Regions from separate parts of the Cupriavidus sp. KK10 genome, predicted to be linked through region 1. Evidence: predicted binding sites of a transcription regulator. Region 1 holds the regulator's gene; each other region holds the start of a gene.
What was found. The regulator sigma-54, encoded in region 1, starts transcription at its own class of promoters, with help from an activator protein. The targets are predictions, from matches to a motif close to TGGCANGNAANCTGCTTT.

Region 1 (3,277 bases):
GCCTTCCGTCGAAGCCTCCACCGTCCTTCCCGGCGGCAGCACGCTGGTCGTGCGCCACCTGAAGAAGCGCTATGGCTCGCGCACGGTGGTCAAGGACGTCTCGCTCGACGTGAAGAGCGGCGAGGTGGTCGGCCTGCTCGGGCCTAACGGCGCGGGCAAGACCACCTCGTTCTACATGATCGTGGGCCTGGTGGCGCTGGACGAAGGCGATATCGTGCTCGACGGCGACCACATCAGCGGCCTGCCGATCCACGAGCGCGCGCGCATGGGGCTGTCGTACCTGCCGCAGGAAGCCTCGGTGTTCCGCAAGCTCAACGTCGAAGAGAACATCCGCGCGGTGCTGGAGCTTCAGGTGAGCAACGGCAAGCCGCTGCCCAAGACCGAGATCGAGCGCCGCCTGGATTCGCTGCTCGACGACCTGCAGATCGCGCACCTGCGCAACAACCCGGCGCTGTCGCTATCGGGCGGCGAGCGCCGCCGTGTCGAAATCGCGCGCGCGCTGGCGTCGTCGCCGCGCTTCATCCTGCTGGACGAACCCTTCGCCGGCGTGGACCCGATCGCCGTGGGCGAGATCCAACGCATCGTCAGTTTCCTCAAGGCACGCAATATCGGCGTGCTGATCACCGACCACAACGTGCGCGAGACGCTCGGCATCTGCGACCACGCCTACATCATCAGCGAAGGCACGGTGCTGGCCGCGGGCCAGCCCGAGGAAATCATCGCCAATGACGCAGTGCGGCGCGTCTACCTGGGCGAGAACTTCCGCATGTGACTTAACGGCCTGCCCGCGAGCGGCAGGCCTCTTCGCGGGCGCGCGTGGGCCCTCCCACAGCCAGCGGCGATCGGACCGCATAAGCGATAGCAATTTCCGTTCCAACAACGGAAAGATGCGCATAGAATAGCTCGCATGAAACCGTCGCTACAGCTCCGTCTTTCCCAGCATCTGGCCCTGACCCCGCAACTGCAGCAGTCGATCCGGCTGCTGCAGCTCTCCACGCTGGAACTGCAGCAAGAGGTCGAACAGGCGCTGACGGAAAACCCGCTGCTCGAGCGCGAGAACGACTGGATCGAAAGCCCGCTGCGCGTGGCGGCCGACGGCTCGGTCAACCTGCAGAGCGCACCGGCGCCCGCCCCGGCTGAGCCCCAGGGCAATGGCGAGGCTCGCGCCGACGGCGCGGGTGACGACGACAGCTATGGCGACAGCGGCAACGGCGACGACTACGGCAGCGGCGACTGGAGCCTGGACGACTTTGCCCGCCGCCCCCAGGGCGACGAGGATGAAAAAACGCCGATGCAGCTGCGCGAGGCCGAGCCCACGCTGCGCGAGTACCTGATGGAGCAGCTCACGCCGCTGAAGATCTCGGCGCGCGACAAAGGCCTGGCCATCTTCCTGATCGAATCGCTCGACGACGATGGCTACCTGAGCGCATCGCTTGAGGAGATCTGCACGGAGTTGCCGGAAGAACTCGAGTTCGAGATCGACGAAGTCCACGCCATCCTCACGCTGCTGCAGAGTTTCGACCCGCCCGGCGTGGGTGCGCGCAACGCCGCCGAGTGCCTGGCCCTGCAGTTGCGACGCCTGACGCACCCGCAACGCGAACTGGCGCTGAACATCGTTAGCAATCACCTGGAGTTGCTCGCAGTACGCGACTACACGCGGCTGAAGAAGGCGCTGCAGGTAGATGAAGTGGCACTGAAGTCCGCACACGAACTGATCCGCTCGCTGGCGCCCTACCCCGGCCATGCGTACAGCCGCCCGGAAGCGGACTTTGTGGTGCCGGACGTGTTCGTGCGCAAGGGTGGCGGCGGCTGGATCGCGCAGCTCAATCCGGATGTGATGCCGAGGCTGCGCATCAACGATATGTATGCCCAAATCCTGCGTGGCGCGAAGGGTGAGTCCGGCACGGCCGGACTGCAGCAAAAGCTGCAAGAGGCGCGCTGGCTGATCAAGAACATCCAGCAAAGGTTCGACACAATCCTGCGTGTCTCGCAGGCCATTGTCGAGCGTCAAAAGAACTTTTTCAGTCACGGCGAAATCGCCATGCGCCCCTTGGTTTTGCGGGAGATTGCCGATACACTGGGTTTACACGAGTCAACCATCTCCCGGGTGACGACCAATAAATTCATGGCAACGCCGATGGGTACTTTCGAACTGAAGTACTTCTTCGGCAGCCACGTGTCCACCGAAACCGGTGGCGCGGCTTCATCAACGGCCATCCGCGCCTTGATCAAGCAACTGATAGGAGCCGAAGACCCGAGGAATCCCCTTTCCGACAGTCGCATTGCCGAACTGCTGGGTGAGCAAGGCTTTGTTGTTGCGCGCCGCACTGTTGCCAAGTATCGCGAAGCCCTGAAGATCCCCGCAGTCAATCTCCGCAAGTCTTTGTAGCCGAGCCCACCGCCTGCCTGGTGAGGCTCTTTCAGAAGGAGAAGCGCTATGAACTTCAAGATCAGTGGACACCACCTGGACATCACGCCCCCTCTGCGTGAGTACGTGGAAACGAAGCTGGAGCGAATCGTCAGGCATTTCGATCAGGTCATTGGCGTTAGCGTGCTGCTCTCTGTCGACAACCACAAGGAAAAGGACCGGCGTCAGTACGCGGAAATTAATCTACATCTCAAGGGCAAGGACATCTTTGTCGAGGCGCATCACGAAGACCTATATGCAGCGATCGACGCACTCGTCGACAAGCTGGACCGTCAGGTGATCCGCTACAAGGATCGCGTGCAAGGCCACGACCGCGAAGCGGTCAAGTACCAGATGGCCGCAGCGCAAATGCAGCAATGACCGTGCCCGGCAGCCCCGCAGCGGGCTGCTGAATCAGGATTGAACAGGCAAGCCGCGCCACGAAGCGCGGCTTTTTTGCGCCCTTGCGTTCCGGGTTGCCGCCGGCATGCCGCGCCCGCACTGGCGGTGCGGCCCGGCTGTGGCGCCGGAGCCAACGCTTTTCACCCGAATGGGCAAGAGTGTTCGCAAGCGCAGCGCCAAGGTGTATGCTGCGCCATACAAAGAGAGGGAATCCTGGCCGCGCCCCGCATCGGTGCGCCGGCTCCCGGCCCGGAGGCACGATTGCATCACCATGTATCGTTCTGCACCGGCTTGCCCCGCTGCGCTGCACAATACGGGGGTAGTCGCTGCTCTATAATGGGCCGGACGCCTCCGGCCAGGCCAACGGCAGCCCGGAGCCAGCCCACTGCCCCGCGGAACGATCTGCCCGCTAACTGAAATCCTGCGCATCGCCCATGAATCGTTTGGCCAAATTGCTGCCACCCGGCA
Region 2 (3,277 bases), 170 kb from region 1:
CTGTCGGCATTGGTGGCGACCCCATCAACGGCCTGAAGCACATCGACGTGATGAAGATGTTCAACGACGATCCGGAAACGGACGCCGTGGTCATGATCGGTGAGATCGGCGGTCCGGACGAGGCCAACGCGGCTTACTGGATCAAGGAAAACATGAAGAAGCCGGTGGTTGGCTTCATCGCTGGCGTGACCGCGCCTCCGGGCAAGCGCATGGGCCACGCCGGCGCGCTGATCTCGGGCGGTGCCGATACCGCCCAGGCCAAGCTGGAAATCATGGAAGCCTGCGGCATCAAGGTGACCAAGAACCCGTCGGAGATGGGCCGCCTGCTGAAGGCAATGCTGTAATTTGCTGACGATGTTCAGTACGTCGTTTCCGCCTGCGCGGAAATGATAAGACATTGCCCCCGCCGCGTGCGGGGGCAATGTCATTCTGGTGGGACACTTACTAGGGTATCTCCCAAGCGGCACCATCCGGAATTGAAACCGAATCGTAAGGTTCGTGCGTTAAACAGTCATGTCTGTGTTTTCAGACATCCGAATTGCCGTCATATGACGGGTCGGACCTATAGATAGAACTCGAGGAGCCTCCCCGTGGAACTGCTGTCTTCCACCACTTTCTGGATTGCGTTGGGATCGATCATCCTGACCAATATCGTCCTGTCCGGCGACAACGCGGTGGTGATCGCGCTCGCCTCGCGCAACCTGCCGCCCGCCCAGCAGAAGAAGGCCATCTTCTGGGGCAGCGCCGCCGCCATCATCATGCGCGTGGTGCTGACCGTGGCCGCGGTCAAGCTGCTGAGCCTGCCGTACCTGAAGATCGTCGGCGCCGTGCTGCTGGTCTACATCGGCGTGCAGCTGCTGACCGGCGATGACGACGAGGAAGGGCACGATGGCAAGGACAATATCTGGGCCGCCATCCGCACCATCCTGATCGCCGACCTGGTGATGTCGCTCGACAATGTGGTGGCCGTGGCCGCCGCTGCGCAGAAAGGCCCCGAAGGCAGCCAGCTGATGCTGCTGATCATCGGCCTGGGCCTGTCGATCCCGCTGATCGTGTTCGGCAGCACGCTGCTGCTCAAGGTCATGGAGCGCTTCCCGGTCATCATCGTGCTGGGTGCCGCGCTGCTGGGCTACCTGGCCGGCGAAATGCTGGTCAGCGACCCGGTCGACGCCGCCTGGTTCGAGGTCCACGTGCCGCACGCCCACCTGGTATTCGGCGCCGCCGGCGCGATCCTGGTGGTGCTTATGGGCAAGCTGCTGAGCCGCCGGTCGGCACAGACCGCCTGACGAGGTTCCGCCCGGGCGAGAAGGGCGGCCAGCTGGCCGCCCTTTTTCATTGGTGCGCCGGCAAGGCGGTCGTCGGTGCCTTGGCCAACTAACTCATGTGAGTGATCGCACATTTTGTCGGTTGGCGCGGTGGTAAGAGGCGCAAGTGACAAATTTTGGCGCATCCGGCAAGCATCCCCCTGACGGGTGACGAAATTTGTCGTTTTTTACCCCCCTACGGATGGGGAATGCCGCTGGCACGCTTACTGCTAAATAGTCCCCGCGTCACGAAACCGAAGACGTGCAACGCTCAACTAAAATCTCTTCGAGGGGTCAAATCATGCAACGGGTACAACAACTGAAGAAACTGGGCCGTCGTGTCCAGAAGGGCTTTACGCTGATCGAACTGATGATCGTGGTGGCGATCATTGGTATTTTGGCGGCGATTGCTATTCCGGCGTATCAGGACTATCTGATTCGTTCTCGGGTTACCGAAGGCCTGAGCTTGGCCGCTTCAGCCAAGACGTCAGTTACCGAAAATGCAGCGAACGGCATTGCGCTTGCTAACGGTTGGACGGCTCCATCCCCGACGCAAAACGTAACGGCTATGGCAGTCGACGCTACTGGGCAAATCACGATCACGTATTCTGCTCGCGCCGGTGGCGGTACGCTGGTCCTGGTGCCCTCGTCTGCCGCCGCCGCTCTGGCAGTCGGCACTCCGCCGGCCGGTGGTTCGGTGGATTGGGAGTGCTTCTCGGCGGCCAAGGCTGCGTCGACTCTGCCGACTCCGGGGCCGGCACCTGCCACGGCCGCCACGCTTCCGGGTAACGTCTCCCCTGCAAGCTGCCGCAGCTAATACCATTTCATAGGCAAAGAAAAAGCGCCTTCGGGCGCTTTTTCTTTGCCCAGCCACCACGCTATCATGCGCCTTTCCCTATAAACAGGCGCCCCGATGCAGCCGTCCAGGCCCTTCCTACCGTCGGCCGCCCTCATCGCAGCAATCGTCATCCCGCTGCTAGTCTCTCGGCACACGCTGCCGCTGGCGACGTTCTATGGCGAATGGACCGCCGCATTCTGTGCCATCGCCGTCTTCGCCTTCCATGCGATCCACAAGTCCCCAGCAGCGAGTTCGGAAACCCATATGTGGCTTCCGTGGGGCTGCCTGCTGTTTGTCTGGCTAAGCCTTGTCAGCCTTTTACTCGGCGCCCTCGGTCACGCTGACATCACTGGCAGCCGGCTGATCACGATTCTCACGCTGATCCTTGGAGCCGCAGTGACTTGCGCTGGATGGTGGTATCGACGCGCGCCAGCAACAACCACGCAGGACATCGGCGATGCCTTCGCCACGGCCTTTCTCATTGCGGGGTCGCTCGGTACGCTCACGCAATGGGTGCAGCTCTTCCACCTCGAACCCCGCGCCTTCGGCCTCGTCTCCACCTACTTCTACGACAACAATCGCCGCCTCTGGGGCAACCTGAACCAACCCAACCACCAGGCCACCGTTGAAGGCCTGGCGTTGGTGGCGTCAGTGTGGCTGGCTTCGCGTGGCCGCTTGCGTTTCCCGATGTGGCTCGCCGCCGTGGTCTTGCTGGAAAGCGGCATCGTGCTGTCCGGTTCGCGCACCGGCGTGCTGCATGTTGGCCTGGCTGCGGTCTATGCACTGGTCGCAGCGTGGCTCGCACGAGGCGGGCGGCGCGACTCGGATCCAATGCAGCGACCGGTCGGTCTGCTCGTCGCAGCAGTAGCAATGGTGGCGATGCTGCTGATCCTGCAGCCCGCGATCCGCGCGGCAGGGCAAGCCTTCGACTGGCGCCTGTTCGACACCATCGCCCAACTCGAAGCAGAAGACCAGATGTCCGCGCGCGGCGCGCTGTGGACCCACGCGCTGGCAATGTTCCGCTCCCACCCCTGGTTCGGCGTCGGCTGGGGCGAGTTCGGCTGGGCGCAGTTCCAGCAAATGCAGCAAGTCGGCGTGAAGGTGGAGATGTCCCTGCACGCCCACAACGCCATCC
Region 3 (3,277 bases), 2.4 Mb from region 1:
CACCACCATCTTGTCGCCGAGCTTGTGGATCGCTTCCAGTTCCTTGTCACCGCTCTGCATCACGCCTTCGAGCGCCAGGTTTGGCGCCAGCGTCTGCAGCTTGCGCCCGACCGCGGCGGCGACGGAAGTGCCGAGAAAGCGCTCCATCGCCGGGTTGAACGACTGGATGCGCCCTTCGGCATCCACCGCCGCCACGCCCTCGTTCAGGTGCGCCAGGATGGTGTTGACGTAGTCGCGCCGGGTGGCCTCGATGCGGCGCAGGCGCGCGGCCTCGATCGCGTCTTCCAGCGCCATGCGCACCGAGTTGCCGGAGTACAGGAACACGCCGGTCAGGCCATAGCGGTCGGCCAGGTCGGTCACCAGGCCGGGGCCGACCACGACCTGGATGCCCTCCTGCTTGAGCGCCTTTACGCGTGCGACGGCATCGTCCTCGGTCAGGTAGGTATAGGCCGGGACCAACAGCGAGAACGCGCGCACGAATTCATCCACCTCGGCATACGTCGACGCGTGCGTGACCAGCGCCACCCGCGGCGAGATGCGCCGCGCGGTGGCTAACGCGCTCATCACGTCAAAGCCCGTGACCTTGACCAGCACCACCGGCACATCCACGTGCTGGCGCAGGTAGGCGCCGTTGGAGCCGCCCGCCACCACCACGTCGAGCCGGCCCTCGCGCGCCTCGCGCGCCACGGCGCTGGCGGCGGCCTCGAAACCCTTGCCGACGATGCGGAATTCGGCCCGGTCGGCGTAGGCCGGAATCAGGTCGGCGAAGGCGCGTGCCAGGCGGCTGATGCCGATGGCCCAGATGCGCGGACGGGCTTGCGTGGAAACGGGAGGAGCCATGGTGCAATGCGGAAAGAATGCGTGGTGAAACCCGGGACGAACAGGCGTACAGTGCTGGCACATTGTCCGCCACGCAGCCCGGGATTTCAACTTTGAATTCCAAACTTGTGATTTTGAAATTCAATTGTGCTGAAAAGATGACATGAAATCGGCGGCGAGGCCAGCCGCCCTGCCCGCCAGCCCAGCGCTGACAAAGGCTGGCGGATTTCCCGCGGGCCCGCCCAAGGGCTTGGCACACCCCTTGCAGTATTAGGCCCGTCCTGTTCACCAACGCATACGCCATGACCTACTCCGCTTCCGACCTCGCGCGCTCCGCTGGCGCCCGCTTCCGCCAGGCGCTTGCCGACGAGCATCCGCTGCAGGTAGTCGGCACCATCAATGCCAACCACGCCCTGCTGGCCAAGCGCGCCGGCTACCGGGCCATCTACCTGTCGGGCGGCGGCGTTGCGGCCGGCTCGCTGGGCCTGCCGGACCTGGGCATCTCGAACCTGGACGACGTGCTGACCGATATCCGCCGCATCACCGACGTGTGCGACACGCCGCTGCTGGTGGACGTCGACACCGGCTTCGGCGCCTCGGCCTTCAACGTGGCCCGCACCACCAAGTCGCTGATCAAGTTTGGCGCGGCGGCCATGCATATCGAAGACCAGGTCGGCGCCAAGCGCTGCGGCCACCGCCCCAACAAGGAAATCGTCACGCAGGGTGAAATGGTCGACCGCATCAGGGCCGCCGTCGACGCCCGCACCGACGAGAATTTCGTCATCATGGCCCGCACCGACGCGCTCGCCGTCGAAGGCCTGGACAAGGCCATCGAGCGCGCCGTCGCGTGCGTGGAAGCCGGCGCCGACGCCATCTTCCCGGAAGCCATGACCGACCTGGCCATGTACCGCAAGTTTGTCGATGCGGTGAAGGTGCCGGTGCTGGCCAATATCACCGAATTCGGCGCCACTCCGCTGTTCACCACCGAGGAACTCGGCGGCGCCGGCGTGTCGATGGTGCTGTACCCGCTGTCGGCCTTCCGCGCCATGAACAAGGCGGCGGAGAACGTCTACGCGGCCATCCGCCGCGACGGCACGCAGAAGAACGTGGTCGATACCATGCAGACCCGCGCCGAGCTCTACGAGAGCATCGGCTACCATGACTTCGAGCAGAAGCTGGACGCGCTCTTCGCACAAGGCAAGGGCAAGTAAGTAAGACTCACGCGCGGCCGGGCTTTGTCCCGGCCGCTTGCACGACAACAGACAGGCAATACCAGGCATCACACAAAGGAGACCCAGATGTCCGAAGCGCAACCGCTCGTCACTCCCAAGCCCAAGAAATCCGTCGCCCTGTCGGGCGTGACCGCCGGCAATACCGCGCTGTGCACCGTCGGCCGCACCGGCAACGACCTGCACTACCGCGGCTACGACATCCTCGACATCGCCGAGACCTGCGAGTTCGAGGAGATCGCCCACCTGCTGGTGCACGGCAAGCTGCCGACCAAATCCGAACTGGCCGCCTACAAGGCCAAGCTCAAGAGCCTGCGCGGCCTGCCCGCCAATGTGAAGGCCGCGCTCGAATGGGTGCCCGCCAGCGCCCACCCGATGGACGTGATGCGCACCGGCGTGTCGGTGCTGGGCACCGTGCTGCCGGAGAAGGAAGACCACAACACCCCGGGCGCGCGCGACATCGCCGACCGCCTGATGGCCAGCCTGGGCTCGATGCTGCTGTACTGGTATCACTACAGCCACAACGGCCGCCGTATCGAGGTGGAAACCGACGATGACTCCATCGGCGGCCATTTCCTGCACCTGCTGCACGGCGAGAAGCCGTCGGCACTGTGGGAGCGCGCCATGAACACCTCGCTGAACCTGTACGCCGAGCACGAGTTCAACGCCTCGACCTTCGCCGCCCGCGTGATCGCCGGCACGGGTTCGGACATGTATTCGTCGATCAGCGGCGCCATCGGCGCGCTGCGCGGCCCCAAGCACGGCGGCGCCAACGAGGTCGCGTTCGAGATCCAGAAGCGCTACGACAACCCGGATGAGGCCCAGGCCGACATCACCCGCCGCGTCGAGAACAAGGAAGTCGTGATCGGCTTCGGCCACCCGGTGTACACCATCAGCGACCCGCGCAACCAGGTGATCAAGGACGTGGCGAAGAGGCTGTCGAAGGACGCCGGCTCGATGAAGATGTTCGACATCGCCGAGCGCCTGGAAACGGTGATGGGAGACATCAAGAAGATGTTCCCGAACCTGGACTGGTTCAGCGCGGTGAGCTACCACATGATGGGCGTGCCGACGGCGATGTTCACGCCGCTGTTTGTGATCGCGCGCACCTCGGGCTGGGCCGCGCACATCATCGAGCAGCGTATCGACAACAAGATCATCCGCCCGAGTGCCAACTACACCGGCCCGGAGAACCTGAAGTTCGTGCCGCTGAAGGATCGCAAGTAAGA

Region 2: the regulator sigma-54 is predicted to act here: its motif matches at 1,521-1,538, upstream of KB879_RS03130 (pilin).
Region 3: the regulator sigma-54 is predicted to act here: its motif matches at 1,071-1,088, upstream of prpB (methylisocitrate lyase).

Annotation. Positions count from the first base shown of each region.
Region 1 is NZ_CP073677.1:443,164-446,440, reverse strand. Features, by position in the region: gene lptB (LPS export ABC transporter ATP-binding protein) at 1-772, shown strand, start outside; gene KB879_RS02305 (RNA polymerase factor sigma-54) at 908-2,389, shown strand; gene hpf (ribosome hibernation-promoting factor, HPF/YfiA family) at 2,438-2,788, shown strand; gene ptsN (PTS IIA-like nitrogen regulatory protein PtsN) at 3,244-3,277, shown strand, end outside.
Region 2 is NZ_CP073677.1:617,832-621,108, forward strand. Features, by position in the region: gene sucD (succinate--CoA ligase subunit alpha) at 1-344, shown strand, start outside; gene KB879_RS03125 (TerC family protein) at 591-1,286, shown strand; gene KB879_RS03130 (pilin) at 1,606-2,121, shown strand; gene KB879_RS03135 (Wzy polymerase domain-containing protein) at 2,218-3,277, shown strand, end outside.
Region 3 is NZ_CP073677.1:4,684,846-4,688,122, forward strand. Features, by position in the region: gene prpR (propionate catabolism operon regulatory protein PrpR) at 1-840, opposite strand, end outside; gene prpB (methylisocitrate lyase) at 1,122-2,030, shown strand; gene prpC (2-methylcitrate synthase) at 2,118-3,275, shown strand.